Regions from separate parts of the Streptomyces sp. NPDC089799 genome, predicted to be linked through region 2. Evidence: riboswitches for the same ligand, from Rfam matches in the RefSeq annotation. Region 2 holds a riboswitch; each other region holds the start of a gene.

Region 1 (3,268 bases), on a different contig from region 2:
GAAGCAGCCCGCGGTATTCGGCAGCACGCCGATGCCGAGCTTGGACAGGACCGACAGCACCGATCCCTGGACCGTGGGGTCCAGGCGGCGCATGGCGACGGTGGTCAGCTCCGTCCCGGAGGCGACCAGCGCCCGCTCCAGGACCTCCAGGCTCGGCGCGCCGCCGGTGCCCATGATCAGACGGGAGGAGAAGGTCCGCCCGCCGAGGGAGAACAGGTCATCAGCCATGATCGCCTCAGCCTCCCTGGACCGCGGTGAGGATCTCGACCCGGTCACCCTCGCCCACCGGCGTGGCCGGCCACTGCCCGCGCGGTACGACGGTCTCGTTGAGCGCGGCCGCGACCCCGGACGGGGCCGTGGTGAGGGTCGCCACCACCAGGTCCAGCGTGGTGCCCGCGGCGACCTCGCGGGGCTCGCCGTTGACGGAGATGGTCATGCGTAGGACTCCTCTCGGGCGGCCGCCGCCCCGACGGGGCCGGGGGAGAACCGGCGGGGGGTGAACGGGCGTGCCACGTCCGGGACTTCCCCGGTGGCCAGGACCTCGGCCATGACGTCGCCGGTGACCGGGGTGAGCAGCACCCCGTTGCGGTAGTGGCCGGTGGCCAGGTGCAGTCCGGGCAGTTCGGTGGGTCCCAGCAGCGGGGCGTTGTCCGGGGAGCCCGGCCGCAGCCCGGCCAGGGTCTCGGTCAGCGGGAGTTCGGTGATGCCGGGCACCAGCTCGTGGGCGTCCCGCAGGAGTTCGTAGACCCCGCCCGCGGTGACCGTGGTGTCCCAGCCGAGTTCCTCGCTGGTCGCGCCGACGACGAGTTCGCCGTTCTCCCGGGGCACCAGGTAGACGTGGCTGCCGCGCACCACCGCGCGGACCGTCCGGGACAGGAACGGCGCGTACGCCGGCGGCACCGTGAGCCGGAGCACCTGCCCCTTCACCGGGCGCACCGGCGGCACGACCTCGGCGGGGACCCCGTCGAGCCGGCCGCTGAGGCTGCCGGCGGCCAGCACCACCTGGTCGGCGGCCGGTTCCGTGCCGTCGTCGAGGAGGGCGCCGGACGCCCGGCCGGCGGTGACCGCCAGCCGCTGGGCGGCGGCCCGGTGGAAGACCACGCCCGCCCGCTCGCAGGCGGCCACCAGGGCGGCGGCCAGCCGGCGCGGGTCGACCTGGTGGTCGCCGTCCACGCGCAGCCCGCCGCGTACGCCGGGCGCCAGCATCGGCTCCAGGCGGCGGCACTCGCGTCCGGTCAGCCACTCCGAGGCGAGGCCGCAGCGCCGCTGCAGGGCGTGCAGTTCGCGCAGGTGGAGGCGGTCGTCGGAGTCCAGGGCCACGGCGAGGGTGCCGCAGGCGCGGTAGCCGATGTCCAGTCCGCCGCTCGCCTCGCCGAGTTCCGCGGCGAACTCCTCGTACCGGGCGGCGGAGGCGAGGTTGAGGCCCAGCAGGGTCTCCTCGCCGTAGTGCAGTTCGGTGACGGCGGCGAGCATGCCGGCCGCGACGCGGGCGGCGCCGCCGCCGGGCGCCGGGTCGGCGAGCGCGACGGACATGCCGCGCCGGGCCGCCCGCCAGGCGGTGACCAGGCCGATGATGCCGCCCCCGATGACGAGGACGTCCGAGCCGGCGGCCGGGCCACCGGATCCGTGGGTGAATGAACGCATGGGCGTCGAGCCCCTCCCTTCGCCGGCATGACCCGGATCAGGTTCGTACGGTCGGAGGCCGGCCAGCCTCCCTCTCAGTCCGGTGCGCCCGGACTCCCGCGGTTGGATACGGTGGCCACCCTACCCCCGCCGCAAGGCCCGGGTAAGGTCGCCCGGCCGTCGCCACTTCCTGACGTGGCGTCAGATAGTTAGGGTGTCGGACGTGAGCAATCAGATCGAACAGACGGACCAGAAGGCCCCCGCGGACGCGCCCGCCGCGGGCGGAGCGGTGATCGTCGGAGCCGGAATGGCCGGGGTCCAGACGGCCGTCGCCCTGCGCGAAGCGGGGTACACCGGCCCCGTCACCCTGATCGGCGCCGAGCCGCACCAGCCCTACGACCGGCCCCCGCTCTCCAAGGCGGTCCTGCTCGGCGAGTCGGAGGGCTCCGCCTTCGACGTGGACTTCGAGGACCTCGGCATCGAGCTCCGGCTCGGCCTGGAGGTCACCGGCCTGCGCCCGGAGGCGCGGGAGCTCGACACCGCCGCGGGCCCGGTCCCGTACGGCAGCCTGGTCCTCGCCACCGGCGCCGAACCCCTGACCCTGCCGGGCTCCGAGGGCGTACCCGGAGTGCACCTGCTGCGCACCCTGGACGACGCGGAACGGCTCCGGCCCGTACTCGCCGCAGCCCGTGACCTGGTGGTCGTCGGCGCGGGCTGGATCGGCGCCGAGTTCGCCACGGCCGCCCGCGCGGCCGGCTGCGCGGTCACCGTCGTCGAGGCCGCCGACCGGGTCCTGGCGGGGGCACTGCCCGACGAGGTCACCGGCCCCATGGCCGACTGGTACGCCGAAGCCGGGGTCCGCCTGCTCACCGGCGTCAAGGTCGCCTCGGTCGAGCCCGGCCTGGTCCGGCTGGCGGACGGCCGCGAGCTGCCGGCCGGCGCGGTGGTGGTCGGCATCGGCGCCCGCCCCGCCACCGGCTGGCTGGCCGGCACCGGCGTGGAACTCGGCCCGGACGGCTCGGTCACCACCGACGACCGGCTGCGCACCTCGGTGCCCGGGGTGTACGCGGTCGGCGACTGCGCCTCCTTCCCGTCCGCGCGCTACGGCAAGCGGCTGCTGGTCCACCACTGGGACAACGCGCTGCAGGGGCCGCGCACGGTCGCCCTGAACATCATGGGCGGGGACCGGGCGTACGACCCGGTGCCGTACTTCTGGTCGGAGCAGTTCGGGCGCTTCGTCCAGTACGCAGGCCACCACGCTGGTGCCGACACGCAGCTGCTCCGCGGGAACCCGGCGGACGCCGCCTGGTCGGTCTGCTGGCTCCGTGACGGCGCCCTGGTCGCCCTCCTGTCGGTCGGCCGCCCCCGGGACATCGCCCAGGGCCGCCGCCTCATCGAGTCCGCGACCCCCGTCGACCCCGCGAAGCTCACCGACCCGGCGGTCCCCCTCAAGTCCGCCGCGGCCTGACCCGTCCACGGGGCTCGGCGCCCCCGGACGGGCGGCTCGGGTACCGGGCGCCGCCGGGGGATGGCAGGCTTGACCGCGTGACCGAGATTGACGCAAAAACCGACGCTCTCGTCCCCGAGTGGCTCTACCTCCCCGACATCGCCGAAATGCTCGACGTCGAGGTGACCCGGATCCGCC
Region 2 (3,268 bases):
AGAAGCTGCGCGAGGCCCTGCTGCCCGAGCTGATGTCCGTCGTACGGCACATCTCCTGCGACGACGACACCACCCGCAAGACCCTGTGGAAGCTGCACGACGGCACCCTGGTGGAGTCCGTGCTGATGCGCTACCCCGACCGGGTCACCATGTGCATCTCCTCGCAGGCCGGCTGCGGCATGAACTGCCCGTTCTGCGCCACCGGCCAGGCCGGCCTCGACCGCAACCTGTCCACCGCCGAGATCGTGCACCAGATCGTCGACGGCATGCGGGCGCTGCGCGACGGCGAGGTCCCCGGCGGCCCGGCCCGCCTCTCCAACATCGTCTTCATGGGCATGGGCGAGCCGCTGGCCAACTACAACCGGGTGGTCGGAGCCATCCGCCGGCTCACCGACCCCGAGCCCGACGGCCTGGGCCTGTCCCAGCGCGGCATCACCGTCTCCACCGTCGGCCTGGTCCCGGCCATCCACCGCTTCGCCGACGAGGGCTTCAAGTGCCGCCTCGCCGTCTCGCTGCACGCCCCCGACGACGAGCTGCGCGACACCCTGGTCCCGGTGAACACCCGCTGGAACGTGCGCGAGGTGCTCGACGCGGCCTGGGAGTACGCCGAGAAGTCCGGCCGCCGGGTCTCCATCGAATACGCCCTGATCCGCGACATCAACGACCAGGCGTGGCGGGGCGACCTGCTGGGCCGGCTGCTCAAGGGCCGGCGGGTGCACGTCAACCTGATCCCGCTGAACCCGACCCCGGGCTCGAAGTGGACCGCCTCCCGCCCCGAGGACGAGCGGGCGTTCGTCCAGGCGATCGCCGCCCACGGCGTGCCGGTCACCGTCCGTGACACCCGCGGCCAGGAGATCGACGGAGCCTGCGGTCAGCTCGCCGCGAGCGAACGGTAGTCTGGCCCCCGTACATCTGCATATTCCGACAGGGGAGCGCCACAGCGCTGAGAGTGCGGCAACCGTCAGGCCGCAGACCCTCTGAACCTCGCCCGGGTCATTCCGGGTAGGAAGTTCGGTCACCACCTCAAGCTGTTGCGCCCTGCCCGGGTGCCCCGCTCCACCGAGCGCCCGGGCGGGGCCGCGTCTTCTCCTGGACACCCCAGGAGGAACATCCGTGAACACCACGAAGAAGATCGCGGGGGCCGCGCTCGCCGCCGCGCTCGGCGTGACCACGCTCACCGCGTGCGGCGGCGACGACAAGGACGCCGGCGCGGGCAGCGGAGCGGCGCCGAAGACGGTGACCGTGGTCGGCCACGACTCCTTCAACCCCTCCAAGGAGGTCCTGAAGGAGTTCGAGAAGCAGACCGGCTACCGGGTCGAGGTGGTCAAGAGCGGCGACGCGGGCGCGGCGCTGAACCAGGAGATCCTCACCAAGGGCAAGCCGCGTGGCGACGTGTTCTTCGGTGTCGACAACACGATGCTCTCCAAGGCCCTCGACAACGGCATCTTCACCCCGTACGAGGCCAAGGGCCTCGCCGCGGTGGGAGCCGGGTACCAGCTCGACAAGCAGCACCGGGTCACCCCGATCGACACCGGCGACATCTGCGTCAACTACGACAGGCAGTACTTCACGGACAAGAAGCTCGCCCCGCCGCAGACGCTGGACGACCTGGTCAAGCCCGAGTACAAGAACCTGCTGGTCACCGAGAACGCCGCGACCTCCTCGCCCGGCCTCGGCTTCCTCCTGGCCACCGTCGGCAAGTACGGCCAGGACGGCTGGAAGGACTACTGGAGCAAGCTCAAGGCCAACGGCGTCGAGGTCGTCGACGGCTGGGAGCAGGCGTACAACGAGCGGTTCTCCGGATCCGCCGGCGGCAAGAAGGCCAAGGGCGACCGCCCGCTGGTCGTCTCCTACGCCTCCAGCCCGCCGGTCGAGGTGCTGTTCTCCGAGCCGCAGCCGGCCGAGGCCCCGACGGGCGTCTCCACCGGCACCTGCTTCCGCCAGATCGAGTTCGCCGGTCTGCTGAAGGGCGCGAAGAACGAGGCGGGCGGCAAGGCCTTCATCGACTTCATGATCGGCAAGGCGTTCCAGGAGGACATGCCGCTGAACATGTTCGTGAACCCGGTGGTCAAGGACGCCAAGCTGCCCGAGGTCTTCACCAAGCACGGTGTGCTGATCGAGAAGCCGGAGAACGTCGCTCCGGACACCATCGCCAAGAACCGTGAGCAGTGGGTCCAGGCGTGGACGTCGCTCGTCGTGAAGTAGGCGCCGGGAAAGCCGGGAAGAAGGCGGCGGCCGCGGAGCGCGCGGCCGCCCGCCGGGGCACCCTGCTCCGGCTCGGCCTGCTGGCCCTGCCCGTCGCCTTCTTCGCGGTGTTCTTCGCCTGGCCCGTCGCCTCGATCGTCGGGCGCGGCCTCAAGACCGACGAGGGGTGGCAGTTCGGCCGCATCGCGGAGGTGCTGGGCCGGCCCGACATCGCCGACGTGCTCTGGTTCACCACCTGGCAGGCCGTCGTCTCCACCGTGCTCACCCTGCTGATCGCGCTGCCCGCCGCATACGTCTTCGCCCGGTTCTCCTTCCCGGGCAAGGAAGTGCTGCGGGCGGTGGTCACCGTCCCGTTCGTGCTGCCGACCGTGGTTGTCGGCACCGCCTTCCTGGCCCTGGTCGGCCGCAACGGCCTGACCGACGAGCTGTGGGGCTTCCGCCTGGACACCACCGTCTGGGCGATCCTCCTCGCGCACGTCTTCTTCAACTACGCCGTGGTCGTCCGGACCGTCGGCGGACTGTGGGCCCAGCTCGACCCGCGCCAGGAGGAGGCCGCCCGGGTGCTGGGAGCGGGCCGGTTCGCCGCCTGGCGGCGGGTGACCCTGCCCGCGCTGGCCCCGGCGGTGGCCGCCGCCGCCCTGATGGTCTTCCTCTTCACCTTCAGCTCCTTCGGCGTCGTCCAGATCCTCGGCGGACCCGCGTACGCCACCCTGGAGGTGGAGGTCTACCGGCAGACCGCCCAGCTGCTGGACCTGCCGACGGCCGCGGTCCTGACGATGATCCAGTTCACCGCGATGGCCCTGATCCTGGCGGTCCACGCCCGTACGGTCCGCCGCCGGGAGACCGCGCTCCGCCTGGTCGACCCGTCCGGTACGGCGCACCGGCCGCGCGGCGCCGGCCAGTGGGCGCTGCTGGGCGGAGTGCTGCTGACGGTGGCCCTGCTGATCGTGCTGCCGCTGGGCGTCCTGGTGGAACGTTCCTTCGACACCTCCGGCGGCTACGGCCTCGGCTTCTACCGCGCCCTCCAGGACGCCGGCTCGACCGGCACCTTCGTGGTGGCCCC
Region 3 (3,268 bases), on a different contig from region 2:
CGGGCCCGCCCGGAAGGGCCCGCCCCGGCGGGCGCCCGCGGTCCCGGGCGGTCGGCGGAGACCACCAGGGCCGCCAGCACCGTGGTCACCGGAACCGAGGCCACCAGCCCGATCGACCCCACCAGGGTCCGTACGATCTCCTCCGCCACCAGTTCGCTGTTGGCCACCGACCCCATGCTGCTGTTCGCGATCGAGAACAGCAGCATCAGGGGCAGTGCGGCACCCGCGTAGGCCAGGACCAGGGTGTTGACCACGGACGCGATGTGGTCCCGGCCGATCCGGATGGCCGCCCGGTAGAGGGCGCGCGGCCCCATGTCCGGGTCCGCCTGGTGCAGTTCCCAGACCGCCGAGGTCTGGGTGACCGTCACGTCGTCGAGGACGCCCAGCGATCCGATGATCACGCCGGCGAGCAGCAGGCCGCTCATGTCGATGTCCGGGTACAGGCCGTGGATCAGCCCGGTGTTGTCGTCGGTGTTGCCGCTCAGGAACGCCCAGTCGATGAGCACCGAGCCGAGCAGCCCGATCAGCAGCAGTGAGACCAGCGTGCCGAGCACCGCGACCGAGGTGCGGGCGGTGACCCCGTGGCACATGTACAGCGCGATCAGCATGATCGCGCTGGCTCCGATGACCGCCACGAGCAGCGGGTTCGACCCCTGGAGAATGGCCGGCAGGATGAACAGGGTGAGCACGCCGAAGCTGACCACCAGGGCGACCAGGGCGAGCAGTCCGCGCATCCGCCCGACGACGACCACCGCGATCGCGAAGACCGCGGCCAGCATCAGCATCGGGAACTTCCGGTTCACGTCGATGACCGAGTACTGCAGGTCGCGCGGGGCGTCCGGGGCGTAGGCGACCACGACCTCCTGCCCGTCCTCCAGCTGCCGCGGGGCGCCGGGCTGGACGATCTCCACGAAGGTGCGGCCCTTGTCGGGGCCGCTGCCGACCTCGACGGTGGCCTTCTTGCAGGTGGGGTTCCGCCCGGCCCGGGCCTTGGCCCCTCCGGGGGCCGAGGCGTCGCCGGTGGGCGGCGCCTGCGTCGCGACATTCACCGATTTGCAGTCCACGATTTGCAAATCGGTGACCTTGGCCTGTTGGGTCTGGCGGTCGAAGCCGACCCCGGTGCGCTCGTGATCGGGGGCGCCGCCCGGCCACAGCGCCACCAGGCCGACGAGCACGGCGGTGGCGAACGGGATCAGGATGGCGGAGATGACCCTGCGCAGGTGCCGTGAGACCGGGGCGGCCGGCCCGTGGCCGTGACTGTGGCCGTGCCCGTGCCCGTGCCCATGGCCGTGCCCGCTTGCCCGAGCACGGTCGCGCTCGTGATCGGGATCGTGACCGTTCCCGTGATCATGCTCGTGACCTGGGCCGCGGCCATGGCCGTCCATGGACCGGCCGGACTCGTTCGGGGGCTGAACCGATGTCGTCACGGGCCGATCATCGCAAGAGATACGGGGGCCCACTGTTCAGCACGCCACAGGTGACGCTAGCGTGGGGGGACCTTTGCACAACGCGGGAGCTCGGAGCACCGGGCTGAGAGGACGCTGATCACCGTACGCGCACCGAACGGGGCGTACGGGAAGAGGCTGCGTCGACCGCCGAACCTGTTACCGGGTAATGCCGGCGTAGGGAGATAGGTCTCATGACCATTCAGGACGACGCACGCACGCCTGCCGCCGACCAGAACGGGCGTACGCCCGGCTGGCACAAGGGCTACGTCGAGGGCTCCCGCCCCGACCTCCGGGTGCCGGTCCGCCAGGTCCACCTCACCACGGGCCGGGACGTCACGCTGTACGACACCTCCGGTCCGTACACCGACCCGCAGATCGACACCGACGTCCGTCGCGGTCTCGCCCCGCTGCGCGAGAACTGGATCATCAGCCGCGGAGACACCGAGGAGTACGCCGGCCGCCCGGTCCGGCCCGAGGACGACGGCATCAAGCACACCTCGCCGCGCGGTGGCCTCAAGAACCTCGACGCGGTCTTCCCCGGCCGCCCGCGGCTGCCCCGGCGCGGCCGTGACGGTGCCGCCGTCACGCAGCTCGCGTACGCCCGCCGCGGCGAGATCACCCCGGAGATGGAGTTCGTCGCGATCCGCGAGAACGTCTCCGCCGAGGTCGTCCGCGAGGAGATCGCGGCCGGCCGCGCGGTGCTGCCGGCGAACGTGAACCACCCGGAGATCGAGCCGATGATCATCGGCAAGAAGTTCCTGGTGAAGGTCAACGCCAACATCGGCAACTCCGCCGTCACCTCCTCCATCGAGGAGGAGGTGGAGAAGATGACCTGGGCCACCCGCTGGGGCGCCGACACGGTCATGGACCTCTCCACCGGCCGGAACATCCACACCACCCGCGAGTGGGTGCTCCGCAACTCCCCCGTCCCGATCGGCACCGTCCCCCTCTACCAGGCCCTGGAGAAGGTCGACGGCAAGGCCGAGGAGCTGACCTGGGAGATCTACAAGGACACGGTCATCGAGCAGGCCGAGCAGGGCGTGGACTACATGACCGTCCACGCCGGCGTGCTGCTGCCGTACGTGCCGCTGACCGCCCGCCGCAAGACCGGCATCGTCTCCCGCGGCGGCTCGATCATGGCCGCCTGGTGCCTGGCGCACCACAAGGAGAACTTCCTCTACACCAACTTCGAGGAGCTCTGCGAGATCCTCGCGACGTACGACGTCACCTACTCGCTCGGTGACGGCCTGCGCCCCGGCTCCATCGCGGACGCCAACGACGCGGCGCAGTTCGCCGAGCTGAAGACGCTGGGCGAGCTGAACACCATCGCCAAGCGCCACAACGTGCAGACCATGATCGAGGGCCCGGGCCACGTCCCGATGCACAAGATCAAGGAGAACATCGACCTCCAGCAGGAGATCTGCGAGGAGGCGCCGTTCTACACGCTCGGCCCGCTGACCACGGACGTCGCCCCGGCGTACGACCACATCACCTCGGGCATCGGTGCCGCGATGATCGCCTGGTGGGGCACCGCGATGCTCTGCTACGTCACGCCGAAGGAGCACCTGGGCCTGCCGAACCGCGACGACGTGAAGACCGGTGTCATCACGTACAAGATCGCGGCCCACGCGGCGGACCTGGCGAAGGGCCACCCGGGCGCGCAGGAGTGGGACGACGCCCTCTCCGACGCGCGCTTCGAGTTCCGCTGGGAGGACCAGTTCAACCTGGCCCTCGACCCGGACACGGCCCGTGAGTTCCACGACGAGACCCTCCCGGCGGAGCCGGCCAAGACGGCGCACTTCTGCTCCATGTGCGGCCCG

Evidence for each region. A riboswitch is a leader RNA that binds a small molecule or an ion and turns the genes downstream of it on or off. The one in region 2 is predicted to bind thiamine pyrophosphate.
Region 1: another riboswitch for thiamine pyrophosphate. It lies ahead of thiO (glycine oxidase ThiO); the one in region 2 lies ahead of AB0O36_RS20160 (thiamine ABC transporter substrate-binding protein).
Region 3: another riboswitch for thiamine pyrophosphate. It lies ahead of thiC (phosphomethylpyrimidine synthase ThiC); the one in region 2 lies ahead of AB0O36_RS20160 (thiamine ABC transporter substrate-binding protein).

Annotation. Positions count from the first base shown of each region.
Region 1 is NZ_JBFBGR010000012.1:181,775-185,042, reverse strand. Features, by position in the region: gene AB0O36_RS16275 (thiazole synthase) at 1-228, opposite strand, end outside; gene thiS (sulfur carrier protein ThiS) at 236-436, opposite strand; gene thiO (glycine oxidase ThiO) at 433-1,644, opposite strand; TPP riboswitch at 1,642-1,754, opposite strand; gene AB0O36_RS16260 (FAD-dependent oxidoreductase) at 1,931-3,091, shown strand; gene AB0O36_RS16255 (Rv2175c family DNA-binding protein) at 3,169-3,268, shown strand, end outside.
Region 2 is NZ_JBFBGR010000017.1:75,562-78,829, forward strand. Features, by position in the region: gene rlmN (23S rRNA (adenine(2503)-C(2))-methyltransferase RlmN) at 1-896, shown strand, start outside; TPP riboswitch at 917-1,027, shown strand; gene AB0O36_RS20160 (thiamine ABC transporter substrate-binding protein) at 1,114-2,205, shown strand; gene AB0O36_RS20165 (iron ABC transporter permease) at 2,286-3,268, shown strand, end outside.
Region 3 is NZ_JBFBGR010000007.1:109,361-112,628, forward strand. Features, by position in the region: gene AB0O36_RS09440 (YibE/F family protein) at 1-1,460, opposite strand, end outside; TPP riboswitch at 1,500-1,646, shown strand; gene thiC (phosphomethylpyrimidine synthase ThiC) at 1,640-3,268, shown strand, end outside.